3 regions of the Exiguobacterium sp. SH5S4 genome follow, and region 1 is predicted to be linked to each of the others. Evidence: riboswitches for the same ligand, from Rfam matches in the RefSeq annotation. Region 1 holds a riboswitch; each other region holds the start of a gene.
What was found. A riboswitch is a leader RNA that binds a small molecule or an ion and turns the genes downstream of it on or off. The one in region 1 is predicted to bind S-adenosylmethionine.

Region 1 (5,504 bases):
GGGATGTTTTTAAATGGATTGGCAGTTAATCCTGCAGTACGCCTGGATCATCGTCGTACTCGTCGGTCTTGAAGGGCTACTATCTGCAGACAACGCGCTCGTGTTGGCCGTCATGGTCAAGCACTTGCCGCGGACAGAACAGAAGAAAGCGCTATTCTACGGTTTATTAGGAGCGTTCGTCTTCCGCTTCATCGCATTATTCTTAATCTCGTTCTTAATCAACGTCTGGCAAGTCCAAGCACTCGGTGCCCTTTACTTGATCGGGATGAGCGCGCGACATCTATATATGACGTACAAGGCGCGCAAGATGGATCCAAGACAAGACCTCGCCGCTGAGGCGAAAGAAGAGACGGCAATTACCGAGAAGCCGGTCACGAAAAAAGAGTTTTGGTGGACGGTCGTAAAAGTCGAGTTCGCCGACATCGCTTTCGCGGTCGACTCGATCTTGGCAGCGGTCGCACTCGCAGTCAGCTTGCCGCCGCTCGGTCTTGGAGAGATCGGTGGAATCGACTCAGGTCAATTCTTCGTCGTCTTGACGGGTGGACTCATCGGGGTCATCTTGATGCGATTCGCGGCCCGCGTCTTCGTGAAGCTGCTGCATCAACGTCCGACACTTGAGACGGCCGCCTTCCTCATCGTCGGCTGGGTCGGTGTGAAGTTGACGGTACTCGTCCTCGAACACCCTGGCTTCAAGGAACTGATTGCCGGTACACCGTTCGCGTTCATGGGTCTTCCAGACGGTTTTGTCCACTCGTTAGGTTGGACACTGTTCTTCTGGTCGGTCATGGTCGGGATTGCTGTTTGGGGTTGGTTCTCTTCCAAACCGACAGCGGTCAAGCATTAAAAAAATCCTGTCTTTCGCGTATGCGGAAGGCAGGATTTTTTGTTAGGCAGTCACGTCTTGCTTCTCGTAGATCGGCACCCAGCCTTCTGTCGTCACGAAGATGCGGACGGCGACGACTTGGCGGTCGTCTTGGAGCGTGAAGTAGTGGCGCGTGTTCACCGGGACCGAAATCAAATCGCCGGGATTGAGTTCGATGTTGAAGTAGCCACGTTCGGCGTCGTCGATGGCGAAGATGCCGTGCCCGCTGACGATGAAGCGGACCTCGTCGTCCGTATGATGGTGTTCCTTTTGGAAGTTGACGAGCAGTTCGTCCAAGTTCGGTGTCGCGTCAGACAGCGAGATGACGTCGGCCGTTTGATAGCCGCGGCGCTCCGACACGTCTTGAATCTCGTCACGGAACGTTGCGAGGATGGCTTGCTTGTCGTCGTCCGTCAGTTCGTAGTTTTCTTGAAGCGCGACCGGAAGTTTAGCGATGTCCCACTGCTCATACAGAATACCGCGCGATTCTAAAAATACGTTCACTTCAGATTGGTCGACGAGACGTTCTTCGGTTTGTTGGAAATAGACAGTTGCCATAGATAGTTCCTCCTTATGAATGGACGCCTAAGGCGCGTAGTTTTAACGTGTAGCTGAACAAAAATTCGTATGCTTCTAAATAACGTTTCGCCGCAGCCGGCGTCTCGCCCCAGACCGTGATGCCGTGATTACGGATGAGGACGGCACCGGCGCTTGAATGGACGTGAGGCGCGAAGGCGGCCGCGAGCGTCGGGATGTCGGCATGATTGTCGATGATCGGGACCCGGACGACCGCGTCCTCTTCCCAATACCCGAGTGCCTTGATGATCTCTTGCCCCGTGAAGACGACCTCACCGTTCACGGCATGGAGCTCGGAGATGACGTTGTTGTCGACCGTGTGCACATGGAGTGAACACGTCGCCGCAGTCTTGTTGAACACCTCGACGTGTAGCAACGTCTCAGCGGACGGTTTGCCAGTTTGTTCGCCAAGTAACCTGCCGGCCGCGTCGACGAGGACGAAATCGTCCGCGGTCCGTTTTCGTTTATCGCGTCCGCTCGCCGTGACGAGGAAGGTCAGCGGGTCGTCGGAGACACGAATCGCCAAATTGCCACTCGTTCCGGGGAACCAGTCGCGCGCGGCGAGTTCGTCTTTAATGTCGGCGAGTTCAAGCCAACGTGCGGTCACGCTCATACGTGCACCTCCTTCATGTGATGGGTGATGTCGTCGAACGTCTCGAACGGGGCGTAGGCGATGCCTTCTGCTTCACAGAGCGTGATGAGTTGCCCACGGGCGTAGACGAAATCGGCCCGTTTGGCGATCTCGAAGTCGGTCACCGAGTCACCGATGACGATCAAGCGATCAACGGGATCGACGATCGTCCGGGCGATTGTCGGTTTGCAGCAACCACAATCATTCGTGCAATGCGCGTCACAGGCGTAGGGCCAGTCGACGCGTACCGTCTCGCCCGAGAAGTCGGCGACGTTACAGTAGATGTGGTCCGGCGCGACGTGGTCTTGCAAGATCGGGTACACGAAAAAGTCCATGCCGCCGCTGACGACGTCGAACTTCCAAACTTGTTGCCGGACTTCTGCCAAAAACGTCGAGAAACCTTGGCGCAAGGTGATGCGGTCCAGCAAGTAGTCACGGTACGCCGAAGCGTCAGCGCTCGGCAACAGCTGGAACATCTGTCCGACCCCGGAGCGGATCGAGATGTCTTGAGCGAGCACGTCGTCTTTGAGCGCGTGCCATTCGGGCGGTGCGAACGCCCGCATCAAAGCGATGATGTTGTCCTCGGCCGTGATCGTCCCGTCGAAGTCACACAAGATGTGAATCGTCATTGTTTTGACCACGCCTTTAGCGCGGCCTCGAGCTCGTTCGTCTGGCTCGCCACGCCCACTACTTGCTCAATCGCTTGTCGGAACGCCCGGGCCCCGGCAGCCGCGCCGTCTGGGTGACCGTGGATGCCGCCGCCGGCGTTGATGACGACGTCTGTGCCGAAATCACGGATGATGTCCGGGACGAGCCCCGGATGGATGCCGGCCGACGGGACCGGTAGAATCGGCTTCGCCCAGTGCGGCCGAGCACTGCTATCCCGAATCGCGAACGCCTCATCGGACGGTGTCGCGAGTGAACCGTATGGGGACGGGAACAGCGTCAAGTCGGCCCCCGCGAGGCGGAACAATTTCCCGAGCAAGAGCGAGTGGCTGATCGAGCCGGTCAAGGCGCCGGCGAACGCCGGATGCGCCAAAATCGGGACGTTAATTGTTGGATCGCTCGCGAGTTCGCGGAGTGTGTCGAGCCCGTATGTATAGACGTTGAACAACAGTGCCGTCGCGCCCGCCTCGATCAAGCGGAGCGCTTGGTCACGTAGCCCGAACACCGGACCGCTGAGCGTGATGGCATAGAGCGAACGTTTCCCGGTCGTTTCGAACTGTTCTTGGATGACGGCCGCCCCGATTTTAGCTCGTTCAAGCGACGGAGTGAGCGGATTATCGTATAGGATTTCATCATCTTTGACGATGTCGATGCCGCCGGCGAGCTGGTCTCGAAGTTGCTGTTCTAAGAAGCGTAAATCACGGCCGATGATCCCTTTAAAGATGCTCATGACGAGCGGGCGATCATGGACGTCGAGCAACTCACGAACGCCTTGAACACCGAACTTTGCTCCGGGGAATTCAGACGCAAGCGTTTCGGGTAACGTCAAGTCGATCAAGCGTACCGAGTCATCGAGCGATAATTTCCCGAACGTCGTCGTCAAGATGGATGAGAAGTCGGGCGTGACGTTATGGAGCGGATAACGGATTGTGAAGCGACTCGTCGTTTCCGTGTGCGTCGTTGAGACGACCTCGCCCCGATACGCCTTTAATTGTTCTTGCTCTAGGTGGGGCAGTTCCGTCCATGTGCCGACGGTCAGTTCAAGGGCGATTTTCTCGGCGACAGTCGCGACGCGGTTCGTCCGGCTGATTTCATATGTGGCAGTAATACTCATGTTCGTTCCTCCTTCCGGTCAAACAAAAAATGACCCCATGCCGAGGCAAGAGGTCATCATAAAAAAATGAACTCTTATCTCTCAGCTTACGCTGCAAGAATTAGCACCGTGCCCAATCGGGTCGGTTGCTGCGACATCATCGGGCTTGTCCCCTCCGTCTGCTCTTGATAAGAATGTATTTTGAAGTTGTGAAATTTAATTGAATTTTGTCACACAATATCCGGTTCGTCAATTCCTTTTTTTGAGAAAAAATAGTTGAATTCATTGTTTCTATATATGCCCGGGAAAAGACAACACCGGGTCCGAAAATTGACGTTGACAACTTGGTGCTCGAGTAAGTAACATTCATCACAACAAGTTCACACAATCGAATATGACACTCTTATCGCGAGTTGGCAGAGGGAATTGGCCCGATGACGCCGCAGCAACCGACCAGTAGGCACGGTGCTACATCCACCAGACATACGTCTGACAGATGAGAGGAACAACCGTTACGGCTGTGCCTCTTTCTCGCGGAGAAAGGGGCTTTTTTTGTGGGGAATATACCGAAAGGGGAAACAGACATGGCTTATCAACCATTTACAGAACAGACAGTCGTCGAGCACGTCAGAACGTTAGGGTTACTCGAAGATGGGGGCATCGCGCATTGCGAGGAGATCGGGGACGGCAACTTGAACCTCGTCTTCCGCATCCGTCAAGGCGAAACGAGCCTCATCGTCAAGCAGGCGCTACCGTATGCGAAAGTCGTCGGAGAGAGTTGGCCGCTCACACTTGAACGGGCGTGGATCGAGCAGCTCGCGTTGCGCGAATTCGCTAGCGTCGTCCCGCGTTTCGTCCCGGTCGTTCTCGGCAGTGACCGGACGCTCGCCTACACGATTTTAGAGGACTTGTCCGACTTTGATATCGTCCGGACGGGCTATTTGGAAGGGAAAACGTATCCTGAACTCGCCCGTCACATCGGTGAGTTTTTAGGACAGACGTTGTTTGAGACGTCAGACTATACGGCCGGCCCGATTGAGAAGAAGCGGAAAGAACGGGATTACTACAACCCGGAACTGTGCGACATCACTGAAAAACTGATCTTCACCGATCCGTACAAAGATGCCGAATCGAACAACATCGAAACCGCGCTCCGTCAGGACGTCGAAGCGCTTTGGCGTGACCAGAAATTGAAAGTGGAGGTCACGAAACTGAAAGTCGGTTTCGTCACGAAACACGACGCGCTCTTGCACGGAGACTTACATACAGGCAGTATCTTCGCGACGCAACAAGAGACGAAAGTCATCGATCCGGAGTTCGCTTTTTACGGACCGTTCGGCTTTGACATCGGGCAAATCGTCGCCCATTTGACGCTATCGACGTTCCATGACCCACTCAAACGGTTCGAACGGTTCACGGACGTATTGACGGTATGGGAGACGTTTGAGAAGACGTTCCGGACGAAGTTTGAGACGGCGGTCGAACCGTTCAACACGGACGGATTCGTCGATGAGCTACTTCAAACCATCTTTAGCGACACGATCGGCTATGCCGGATGCGAACTGATTCGCCGCGCCATCGGCCTCGCCGGAGTCGCTGACCTCGAGACGTTACCGGAAACGGTCCGGCTCGAGCGGAAACGGGAAGCGCTCACGCTCGGCACGACGCTCATTAAA
Region 2 (5,504 bases), on a different contig from region 1:
CAAGATCGGTCCGCTTATCGGCATAGCTTGCCAAAATCGTCGCGCCCTGTTCTTGAATCGCCCAGAACATGACCGAGGCGATGAAGAGCGGGATGTAGGCGATGATGCGTGACCGCTCGACTTCTGTCGTTTTCGGGCTCCGGTACATGACGATGAAGTAGATCGTCGGGATGGCGATTCCGAACACACCGACGAGTCCGATGAACGTGTTGATCGTGAACAAGCCTTGTGGGATCAGGATGGCCAGTAATCCTCCGATGAGGATGACGGCCAATGTCGTGTACTTGATCGCATTCTTCTTTTCAGACGCCGTCAACGGGTTCGGCACGTAAGACCCGGCGAGGCCGAGGTTGCCTTTTTTCGTGAGGACGAAGACGACGAGACCGATGAACATCCCGACCGCGGCGAGGGCGAAGCCCCAATGGAAGCCGTAGCTCTTTTGGACGCCGCCGACGATCAAAGGCGAGATGAAGGCCCCGAGGTTGATCCCCATGTAGAAGATACTGAACCCGGCGTCACGGCGACGGTCCGTCTCGTGGTACAGGTCACCGACGATACTCGACACGTTCGGCTTCAACAGTCCGGTCCCGATGACGATGAGACCCATCGAGATGAACAAGAACGTGAGGCTGCCCGGGATCGACAAGACGATATGACCGAGCATGATGAACACACCACCGAAAAATACGGCCCGGGACGTCCCGAAGACGCGGTCGGCGAGCCATCCCCCGATGACTCCTGACATGTAGACGAGCGCGCCGTACACGGACATGATCGACAAGGCGACGTTCTGGTCGAGCCCGAGACCGCCTTCCGATACCTCGTAATACATGTAGAAGACGAGGATGGCCCGCATCCCGTAGTACGAGAAACGTTCCCAAAATTCAGTGAAGAACAACGTGAACAAGCCTTTCGGCTGTCCGAAAAATCCTTTTTGTGGCACACTGTCCACAATTTTCTGTTTATCGATCCTTTCCATGAAAGATCCCTCCTTGACCGTATTATCATAAGAAGAATCATTATGTTTGTAAAGGAAAAATGAAAGTGAAGTTCAAATTTTAACAGGTTTGAAACGAAACTAAAATCCACCTAAACCAAGTTGTTTAGGTGGATTGATGAACTAAGCAGTCTTTTGTTTAGCTTCTTCCGCGCTGACGTATCTCCCGAGGCGCCAATAGATGAAACCCGACAGACAACTCGCCGCCCCGACGAGGATGAGGGCGATGTGCCCGGCACGCTGGTCGAGGAACAGGCTGGCCATGAGCGGCGCGGTCACACCGCCGATCAACCATTGGATGCTGGCGGCCCCGTTATAGGCACCGCGCATGTTCTCGGGGGCGATCATGGCGATGAACGTCTGTTGGACGGGCGACATGATCATCTCGCCGAGCGTATAGAACGCGTATACGGCGAGCAGGATACCGACGAGGACGAGGTACGGGGTGCCGAGCGTATAGAGGAGCCGCGGCACGACCGCGATCAACATCATCCCGATCCCGAAAATCGTCGCCCCGACCAGCATGACGTTGCCGAACGGTTTGCGCCCGAGTTTTGAGGCGATCGGGAATTGGAACAAGACGACCATGATGCCGTTCAAGGCGAGCAGATAGGCGAACGGGTTCTCGCGGTCGGTGAACGACGGCATCGACTCTTTCAAGAACAGCGGCAACATGCTCTCGATCAGCGAGAAGCCCATCGAGATGAAGACTCCGGCGAAGATGAAGACGAGAAAGACTTTGTCGTTGTAAAAGACGCGCAAGACGTCACGGTTCGACGGTGTGTCCTGCCCGGTCGTCTCAGGGAGCGACTCGCGGATGAAACGTCCGAGAACGAGCGCATACAAGGCAAAGACGAACGCTGCCGTGAAGAAGATGTACTGTCGGTCGATGAACAAGACGGCACTGCCGAGCAGGGGACCGAACGCCGCGCCGATATTATGTCCCATCCGTAAGAGACCGAACGCCTCGTTCATCTGTTCCGGCTCGGTCACGTCGGCGACCATCGCGCTCGCGGCCGGGTGGAACAACGAGTTCGTCAAGCCGAGCATGGCGTTCAAGAGCAGGAGCGGCCAAAACGTTTCCGCGAAAGCGAAACCGATGAGGGCGACCGCATCACCGAGGATGGCGGTCATCATGACCGGCTTTCGGCCATACAGGTCGGCGAGACGTCCGCCGACGACCGAGCCGATGAGCGCCATGATCGGTCCGGTCGCCAAGATGACACCGACTTGGACGTAGCTGTCGAGCTTGTCGCTGTAATAGAGGACGAGGAACGGGGCGATCATGAACATCATGACACCGGTGATCGTCTCGCCGAGGAAACGAATCCAAATGTTACGGTCGAGCCGTTTGAGTGATTGAATCATACGTTTCACCTGCTTCTACAAAATAAAAGGGACGAAGGATGCACGGAGGCATACTCGTCCCTACTTAACCTATGTACGCCTCGGAAGACAGGCGGGTGACTTCAGTTCATGAAACGGAAGACCCCGACCCGTCAGTATGAAATTGGATACGATGTGGCTGCGTCATGACTGACATGGCGGGTCCTCCTTTCTGAAAGTTTACTCTTCATTTCAACTGTATGACAGATTCTTGAAATGTGTCAACATATTTTGACTTGCGTCATAACAGTTCATTTAAATTCTTGCGGGTGAGCCGATAATCGATCAACCGGGACAAGACGACCTGAATCATCGCGGTCACGGGTACGCTGATAAACATCCCGACGAGGCCGAACAGGCTCCCCCCGATGATGATCGATGTGATGACCCAGAACGGGGTGATCCCGACGCTGTCGCCGAGAATTTTCGGGCCGAGCCAGAGTCCGTCGAACTGTTGCAGCAAGAAGATGAACAACAAGACGAGCAGGGCCGTGAACGGATCGTAGAAGTAGGTGATGATGAACGCCGGGATCATCCCTAAGAGCGGCCCGACGTATGGGATGAAGTTCAGCACCCCGATGATGACACCGAGCAAGAGCGCGTACGGCGCGCCGATGATCAAGAGCCCGATGACGGCCATCACGCCGATGATGAGACAGTCGAGCGACTTTCCGATGATGTAGCGTTTAAAGATATAGTCCATCTCTTGGAAGATGTCGATCGTCGTCTTCGCTGAGGCGACCGGGAACATCGCATACAGCAGACGTTTGAACATCCGGGCGAACACTTCCTTGTCTTTCAACAAGTAGATCGAGATGACGATCCCGATCAACAAGTTGATCAACGTCATCGTGAAGCTCGACACGTAACCGACCGAAGACACGACGGCCGTCTCGACCCATCCGGAATACCGCTCCTCGAACCGGTTCAAGTCGATGGCTTGGGCGATCGTCTCGTTGTATTCTCTCAAATACGTGTTGAGTTGACCGAGGAAGCTATCGATTTGGCGAATATAAAACGGGAGCTCCTCGATGAGAGACGCGACACTCGAATAGATGCGAGGGAACAGCGTCACCGCTGACACGACAAGGATCCCGATGAACGTGACGTAGACGATCAACAAGCCTTGGTAGCGCTTCAAGTGGAACCGTTCTTCTATGTAGGACAGGACGGTGTTGAGGAGCAGCGCGATGGCGATTCCCATGATGATCGGCGTCAACAGCTGAAACGCATATTGCAGGACCCGAGAGATCGTGTCCGGCTCACTGATGACTTTCCATAGGACGAGCAGAATCAGCCCGATCACGCTTAACTTCCATATCAATTGACGGTTTAGTTCCAATGGTCTATCCCCTCATGCTGTAAATTTTGCAGAATAACGTTCATCTTTTACTATGAACGTTTTTTTACTGGGATTCAATAGCGGTAAGGAATTTTTGAAATAAGGATTGACAAGGTTGGTAACGTTTGGTTTACTAAATGACATATTACAGAAATTATCAATTGCATATAAAAACACTTTCTATCAAGAGAAGCGGAGGGACTGGCCCGATGAAGCTTCAGCAACAGATTGTTTCAATACTGTGCTAATTCCAGCAAGGTGACCTTGAGAGATGGAAAGGTGGTTGTTTGAATACGTCCGTATCTCGACACCCCTTTCCTCGGAAAGGGGTGTTTTTGCATAGGAGGACTATTCATGACAGACAGACGCTCGAAGTTACTTAAAACGTTACCACCCCAGCATTTCGTCGGACTCGCCGCTGAAGTCGCCGCACTCGAGCGTTCAGGCCGCGACGTCATCCGGCTCGGCCAAGGGACGCCCGACTTGCCGACACCAGCCCCGATCTGCGAGGCGTTGCAGACGGCCCTGCTCGACCCGGCGACACACCAATACGGCCCGTTCCGGGGACAGACGCGCCTGAAGCAAGCGGTCGCGACGTTCTACCAGACCGAATACGGCGTCGCGCTCGATGCCGAGACCGAAGTGGCCATCTTGATCGGCAGCAAGTCGGGACTCATCACGCTCCCGCAATGTGTGCTCGAGCCAGGTGACGGCATGTTGCTCCCGAACCCGGGCTACCCGGACTACATCTCGGGGGCGCGTCTCGCCGGCGCGGTCGTCCACGACCTCGTCCTCCGGGAAGAGAACGGTTATCTTCCTGATTATGAGACGCTCGATCCGCAGGGAGCGCGACTCATGTATTTGAACTACCCGAGCAATCCGACCGGTGCCGTCGCGTCGCCCGCGTTCTTTGACGACACGGTCCGTTTCGCGAATAAGCATGACCTCATGGTCGTCCACGACTTCGCCTACGGCAGCATCGGTTTCGACGGTCACGTCCCGCCGAGCTTCCTGCAGACGCCGGGAGCGAAAGACATCGGCATCGAGGTGTATACGATGTCGAAGGCGTTCAACATGTCCGGCTGGCGGGTCGCTTTCGCCGTCGGCAACCGCGACATCATCGAGGCGATCAACACGTATCAGGACCACGTCCATGTGAGCGTGTTCTCGGCCATCCAAGAGGCGGCCATCGCCGCGCTCGAGTCACCGCGTTCGCTCCGGGACGACTTGTCACGGTTGTATGAGGCCCGCCGCGACCGGCTCGTCGACGGGTTACGTCAGGCCGGATGGGACATCACGGCCCCGAGCGGCTCGTTCTTCGTCTGGGCGAAAGTGCCGGACGGGGACGCCAAATCGTTCTCGCATAAGCTGCTCCACGAGGCAGGGGTCGCCGTGACGCCTGGCTATTTCTTCGGCTCAGAAGGCGAGCGGTACGTCCGGTTCGGGCTCGTCTCCGCCGAGCCGAAGATCGACGAGGCCGTCGAGCGGATCGAGAAACTGTTCGCGACGTATGAAGAGGTCCGGGCATGATCCGCCAAGCCGTGCTCGAGTACGACCATGCGGATGATGCGCTCGAGCGGCTCGATGAATTGATCGCTGGCCGTCGTGCTCACGTGCTGCGCGGGCAGAACGGTTTTGACGTCGTCAAGCGCGTCCTGCCAGCGATCACTGCCTATCCGACATCGCTGTTCCGTGGCGAATGCACGGACGCGGAGGTCGAACGGCTCCGTTTGAAGGATGTGGATGTCCTCCTTGCCGTCGGTGGGGGCAAGCTCGTCG
Region 3 (5,504 bases), on a different contig from region 1:
TAGACGATGACACGCTGGTCGGGTTGCGTCGTGTCGCTGATCAAGGCCCGAGACGCCGGTTCAAGGAACGACCGTGACACCCCCATCAAGATGGAGAATATGTAAAACCAAATCAACTCGGTTGCGAGCGCGAAGCCGGTGAACGTCAAAGCGTTCAAACCGATACCGATCAACATCAGCTGCTTGCGCCCGTAGCGGTCAGACAGCGTCCCCCCGAAAAAGCTCATAAATAGACCGGATAATGCCGACGTCGCGAACACCGTCCCGATCACGCTCGCCGAGAAACCGAGCGTCGCGAGATAAATCGCAAAAAACGGCATGACAAAAAACGTCGACAGCCGTGCAAAAAATGTACCGAATAAGACGCCTAGCGTCAGCGGATGAATCTGTCGTATGCTCACCCGGATCCCCCCTTTTTCTACATATAAACAGTTTACTTCTATTGTTAAAGCAAAACCACTGCAAACAAAAAAGGCCCGGGATGTCCCGGACCCTTAGATCAATCATTATTTAACCGGTACGACCGCACCTTTGTACTCATCCAAGATCCACTGTTGTGTCTCTTCTGACGTCAATACTTCAAGGAGTGCCTTGACGCGCTCGTCACTCTCGTCGCCTTCACGTGTGACGATCAAGTTGACGTACGGTGAATCTTCGCCTTCAAGAGCGATCGCGTCTTCGAGCGGGTTGAGCCCGGCATCGATCGCGTAGTTCGTGTTGATGAGGACGGCGTCACCTTCACCGTTGTTGAACGCTTGCGGGAGAAGTGCCGCTTCGACGTCCGTCTTGAACTTCAAGTTTTTCGGGTTGTCGACGATGTCAGCGACTGTCGCGTCTGTCGTCTTACCGTCAGCGAGCGTGAGCAAGCCTTCTGTCTGAAGCATCGTCAAGATCCGTCCGTGGTCAGCGACCGACGAGCTCATGATGACCTCAGCTCCGTCCGGAAGTTCATTGAGTGACTTGTAGTCTTGTGAGTAGACACCGATCGGCTCGATGTGAACACCACCGGCTGAAGCGAATTTATAGTCTTTGTTCTCAGCCATTTGTGACTCGAGGTACGGCTCGTGTTGGAAGTAGTTCGCGTCGAGTTCCCCCGCTGCGAGCGTCTTGTTCGGGAGCACGTAGTCTTGGAACTTCTTGATTTCGAGCGTGTAGCCTTTTGCTTCGTATTCATCTTGGACGTGCTCTAAAATCTCGGCGTGTGGTACGTTCGACGCGCCGACGATGAGCGTCTTGTCGTCGCCCGAGCCTGATTCTGAGTCCCCGCCGCCACATGCCGCGAGAATTGTGAGTGCTGAAGCTGCTGTCAATCCGAGTACTGTTTTCCATGATTTCATTGTGATACCCTCCAAATTTTCTTTTTGATCAAGCAGAACGCTTGTCGATTTTTGAGACGAGTCGATCGCCGATAAACTGAACGACGAAAACGATGACTAAGATCAATACGGTCGCGACAAACGTGACGTCGCTTTGTGAACGCTGGAACCCTTCAAGGAATGCCAAGTTCCCAAGGCCGCCGCCGCCGACGACCCCGGCCATGGCCGTGTAACCGACGATGGCGACGATCGTCACCGTGATGCCTGACACGATGGCCGGGAGTGCTTCTGGGAACAACACTTTATAGACGATCTGCCATTTCGTCGCGCCCATCGACTCGGCCGCCTCGATGACGCCACGGTCGACTTCACGAAGCGCGAGTTCGACCATGCGCGCATAGAACGGGGCCGCCCCGATGATGAGCGCCGGGAGCGCCGCCGTCGATCCGAGCATCGTCCCGACGAGAAGGAGCGTGAACGGGATGAGCAAGATGATCAAAATGATGAACGGGATCGAGCGGAACACGTTGACGACCGCGCTGATGATTGTATAAATCGGGCGATTCTTCGTCATGAGCGGTTCGTTTGTGACGTATAGGAGCATGCCGAGGGCGAGACCGATGACGAATGTCGCAGCTCCCGCGACGAGCGTCATATAAAGCGTCTCCCACGTCTGTTCAAGCATGACTTGCCAATCTACATTAGGAAACATCGCTTTCTACCTCCACTTCCACTGCCTGTGACCGGATTGAGGCGATGGCCCGCTCGACTTCAGCCGGCTCTCCGATCAATTGGATGAATAGCGTCCCGAGCGCACCGACTTGCGACTGCGTCACGTTTCCGCCGATGATGTTGAAGCCGATGTCGTGCTGTTTCAACACTTCTGACAAGATCGGCTGTTCGGCCGTCTCGTTCAAGAATTTGAGCTTGACGATTTGACCAGTCGGATACCGTGCTTTCAAATGTTCGAACGTGAGCGACATGTCGTCGACGGCGCCGATTTGTTTGACGAACTCTTTCGTGATCGGCTGTTCCGGATGTTGGAACACGTCGGCGACTTGACCGGTCTCGACGACTTTCCCTGCCTCCATGACGGCGACGCGGTGACAGATTTTTTGGATGACATGCATCTCATGGGTGATGAGGACGATCGTCAGTCCGAGTTTCTTATTGATGCTGACGAGCAGTTCAAGAATCGAATCGGTCGTCTTCGGGTCGAGTGCGCTCGTCGCTTCATCGCAGAGGAGCACGTCTGGATTTGTAGCGAGCGCGCGGGCAATCCCGACTCGCTGTTTTTGACCGCCCGATAGTTGCGACGGATAGCTGTCTTCACGTCCGGCGAGGCCGACGAGATCGACGAGCTCTTGGACGCGGCGTTTGCGTTCACTGGCCGGTACCCCGATCAGTTCGAGCGGGAAGCTGATGTTCTCAGCGACCGTGCGCGACCATAATAAATTAAAGTGTTGGAATACCATCGAGACGTTTTTGCGCACCCCGCGCAGTTCTTTCGGAGTGAGTTTCGTCAGTTCGCTCCCTGCGACGACAATCTCACCGCTTGAAGGTGACTCGAGCCGGTTAAGTAGACGAATGAGCGTCGACTTGCCTGCTCCTGAATATCCGATTATTCCAAAAATTTCGCCGCTCTCGATTGTGAGCGACACATCATCGACCGCCTGGACCCGACCGTTCTTCGTGTCGAACCATTTGGCCACGTTACGTAATTGAATCAATACCTTTCCCTCCTGACAACAAAAAAAGTACACACGTTTGAGCAAACGTGCGTACTTTATCGGTACGGACAACGATTGCTCTCATCTTCCAAGGTTCTCACCTTGCTGGAATTAGCACCATTTCGGATTGCTCCGCGGTTGCTGGGCGTCATAGGGCCAGTCCCTCAGCCTCTCTTGATAAGAGTGTTGTTTATTCGATTAGCTTTATAATAGCGACACATTATTTTCATGTCAAACTATTTTGTGCGAAAAATCAAAAAAAGGTGCCATCCGAGGATGACACAGAACGTAGCACCTTGAGTCACGGAAGGACAACCCATAGATGAAACTCTTTTGCCCGATCAGAGTGTTCATCCTTATATGGGGGATTCAAGCCATCCATCACTCGGCCTTAGAACGTACCGTGCGGTTACGCGGTCGGTGTCCCTGCGCTTGATTTTTTTGGGGGACAATCTAAGGGAAGGTCCACCTAAAAGTCGCGTAAAGTGATGCACCGGCTGTTCTAAAACGTCTTGATGGCTGGAAAATCTCGTCCTATATTGTGTTCAAGTAAGATGTTGTAATGAATATACCATTCGTGAACTTTCTGTGTCAACTGATTATTTAAAATTTTCTGATTATTCTAATCATCCTATCTCATTTAACGAAAGATAGGACGTGCTGCACGTTTTGGAACGCATATAATCGGTCTTCGACTTGGCCGTCTTTAAGCTTTAACAGCGCCGGTACGCTCATGACTTGATACGCTTCTAACTCTTGCGGGATAAAGTTGGCGTCCTGCTTGTCGATCGCGAGTGTCGGGTCGACCGCTTCGACGACGGCGAGCATCCGCTCGGCCACAGCGCATGTTCCACACATCGGGGCGTATATATATAACAATCCGTCTGTAATCATTGTTCTCACCTCTTTTCTAAGTATATGAATGTGAGCCGATCTGTTCAAAAGTTGTGCTCAACTGGAAAAATCTGAATAGTTCAATATTTCTTGTTGACGCTCGCCCAAAAGAGGCATAGTATGGTCATTAACTTTATCGCTTTCGTACATAACAGCAAACACGTAGAAAAGGACAGGTGAATCCACCCATGACGGAACAAACGAAACTGACAGGCAAACAATTTTTGATGAACGTATTGAACGGACTCAGTCTCGCTATTTTAATCGCCCTCATCCCGAGCGCATTGCTCGGTGAATTAACGAAAGCCATCTTACCGTATTTTCCGTCTTTGCAGTTCATCTTAGACGCGACGACGATCGCGATGCGCCTACTCCCGGTCATCATCGGTGTCACCGTCGCGATGCAATTCGGACGTTCTGCGCTCGAGGCCGGGACGATCGGTATCGCGACCCAGGTCGGAAGCGGCGCCATCCGCATCGAGGAAGGCGCGTTCCTCATGGCCGGTATCGGCGACGTCATCACGGCCGGCGTGACGGCGGCCCTTGCGACATATATGGTCATGCAGTTGTCACCACGATTAAAGACGTACACCGTGCTCGTCTTACCGATGACGGTCATCGTCATCGCCGGCGGGATCGGCATGTTCTTACTCACGTACATCTCCCAGATCACGACGTACATCGGCACCATCATCATGACGATGACTGACCTCCAGCCGATTATGATGGGCATGTTGATCGCGATGGCGTTCTCGCTCATCATCGTCTCTCCGATCTCGACGGTCGGGATCGCGACGGCGATCAGCCTGTCCGGTGTTGCCGCCGGGGCCGCCAACCTCGGTGTCGTCGCGGCCGGCTTCGGTCTCGCCATCGCCGGGTGGCAGATGAATGCCACCGGGACATCAATCGCTCACTTCCTCGGCTCACCGAAAATTCAAATGGCAAATTTCGTCCGCCGTCCGATCATGATGCTGCCGGTGCTCGCGAACGCGGCCATTCTCGGTGCGCTCGCCGGTATCCTCCGTATCGAGGGGACACCGATCAGCGCCGGCTTCGGCGTCTCAGGGCTCATCGGACCAGTCAACGCCCTGCACTTGATGCCAGGCGGCTTCGCCCTATGGAACGTCATGCTCGTCATCGTCTTGTTCGGCCTCATTCCGGTGACGCTCGGGATTGTCTTCTATCGCCTGTTCAACCGGACATCACTCATCCAGCCTGAACATTACCGCCTCGACTTCGACTAAATCAAAAAATCCCGGCTTCTCATAAAGAGAAACCGGGATTTTTGTTAGCCTTGAATCATCGCTTCATATTCTTCGGCTGACATGAGTTTGTCGACGTCCGTTGAATCGTTCAACTCGACTTCGATCATCCATGCGCCTTCGAACGGTGCTTCGTTGACGAGTTCCGGAGAATCCGCGAGTGATTCATTCACTGCCGTGATCTTCCCAGAGATCGGTGCGTACAGTTCAGACACCGTCTTGACCGATTCGACCGAACCGAACGGCTCGTCGAGCAAAATCGTGCCGCCGACTTCAGGAAGTTCCACAAACACGATGTCCCC

Region 2: another riboswitch for S-adenosylmethionine. It lies ahead of EVJ32_RS14280 (aminotransferase class I/II-fold pyridoxal phosphate-dependent enzyme); the one in region 1 lies ahead of EVJ32_RS14085 (2,3-diketo-5-methylthiopentyl-1-phosphate enolase).
Region 3: another riboswitch for S-adenosylmethionine. It lies ahead of EVJ32_RS00510 (methionine ABC transporter ATP-binding protein); the one in region 1 lies ahead of EVJ32_RS14085 (2,3-diketo-5-methylthiopentyl-1-phosphate enolase).

What each region holds. Positions count from the first base shown of each region.
Region 1 covers NZ_SJUQ01000031.1:23,936-29,439, forward strand. The annotation lists gene EVJ32_RS14065 (TerC family protein) at 14-844, shown strand; gene EVJ32_RS14070 (cupin domain-containing protein) at 887-1,420, opposite strand; gene EVJ32_RS14075 (methylthioribulose 1-phosphate dehydratase) at 1,434-2,051, opposite strand; gene EVJ32_RS14080 (2-hydroxy-3-keto-5-methylthiopentenyl-1-phosphate phosphatase) at 2,048-2,698, opposite strand; gene EVJ32_RS14085 (2,3-diketo-5-methylthiopentyl-1-phosphate enolase) at 2,695-3,849, opposite strand; SAM riboswitch class I at 3,921-4,023, opposite strand; SAM riboswitch class I at 4,229-4,331, shown strand; gene mtnK (S-methyl-5-thioribose kinase) at 4,413-5,504, shown strand, end outside.
Region 2 covers NZ_SJUQ01000033.1:752-6,255, forward strand. The annotation lists gene EVJ32_RS14265 (peptide MFS transporter) at 1-979, opposite strand, end outside; gene EVJ32_RS14270 (MDR family MFS transporter) at 1,121-2,365, opposite strand; gene EVJ32_RS14275 (AI-2E family transporter) at 2,625-3,725, opposite strand; SAM riboswitch class I at 3,903-4,003, shown strand; gene EVJ32_RS14280 (aminotransferase class I/II-fold pyridoxal phosphate-dependent enzyme) at 4,080-5,255, shown strand; gene EVJ32_RS14285 (iron-containing alcohol dehydrogenase) at 5,252-5,504, shown strand, end outside.
Region 3 covers NZ_SJUQ01000001.1:102,827-108,330, reverse strand. The annotation lists gene EVJ32_RS00525 (MDR family MFS transporter) at 1-401, opposite strand, end outside; gene EVJ32_RS00520 (MetQ/NlpA family ABC transporter substrate-binding protein) at 507-1,337, opposite strand; gene EVJ32_RS00515 (methionine ABC transporter permease) at 1,366-2,028, opposite strand; gene EVJ32_RS00510 (methionine ABC transporter ATP-binding protein) at 2,018-3,046, opposite strand; SAM riboswitch class I at 3,125-3,230, opposite strand; gene EVJ32_RS00505 (thioredoxin family protein) at 3,683-3,940, opposite strand; gene EVJ32_RS00500 (PTS sugar transporter subunit IIC) at 4,129-5,184, shown strand; gene gcvH (glycine cleavage system protein GcvH) at 5,229-5,504, opposite strand, start outside.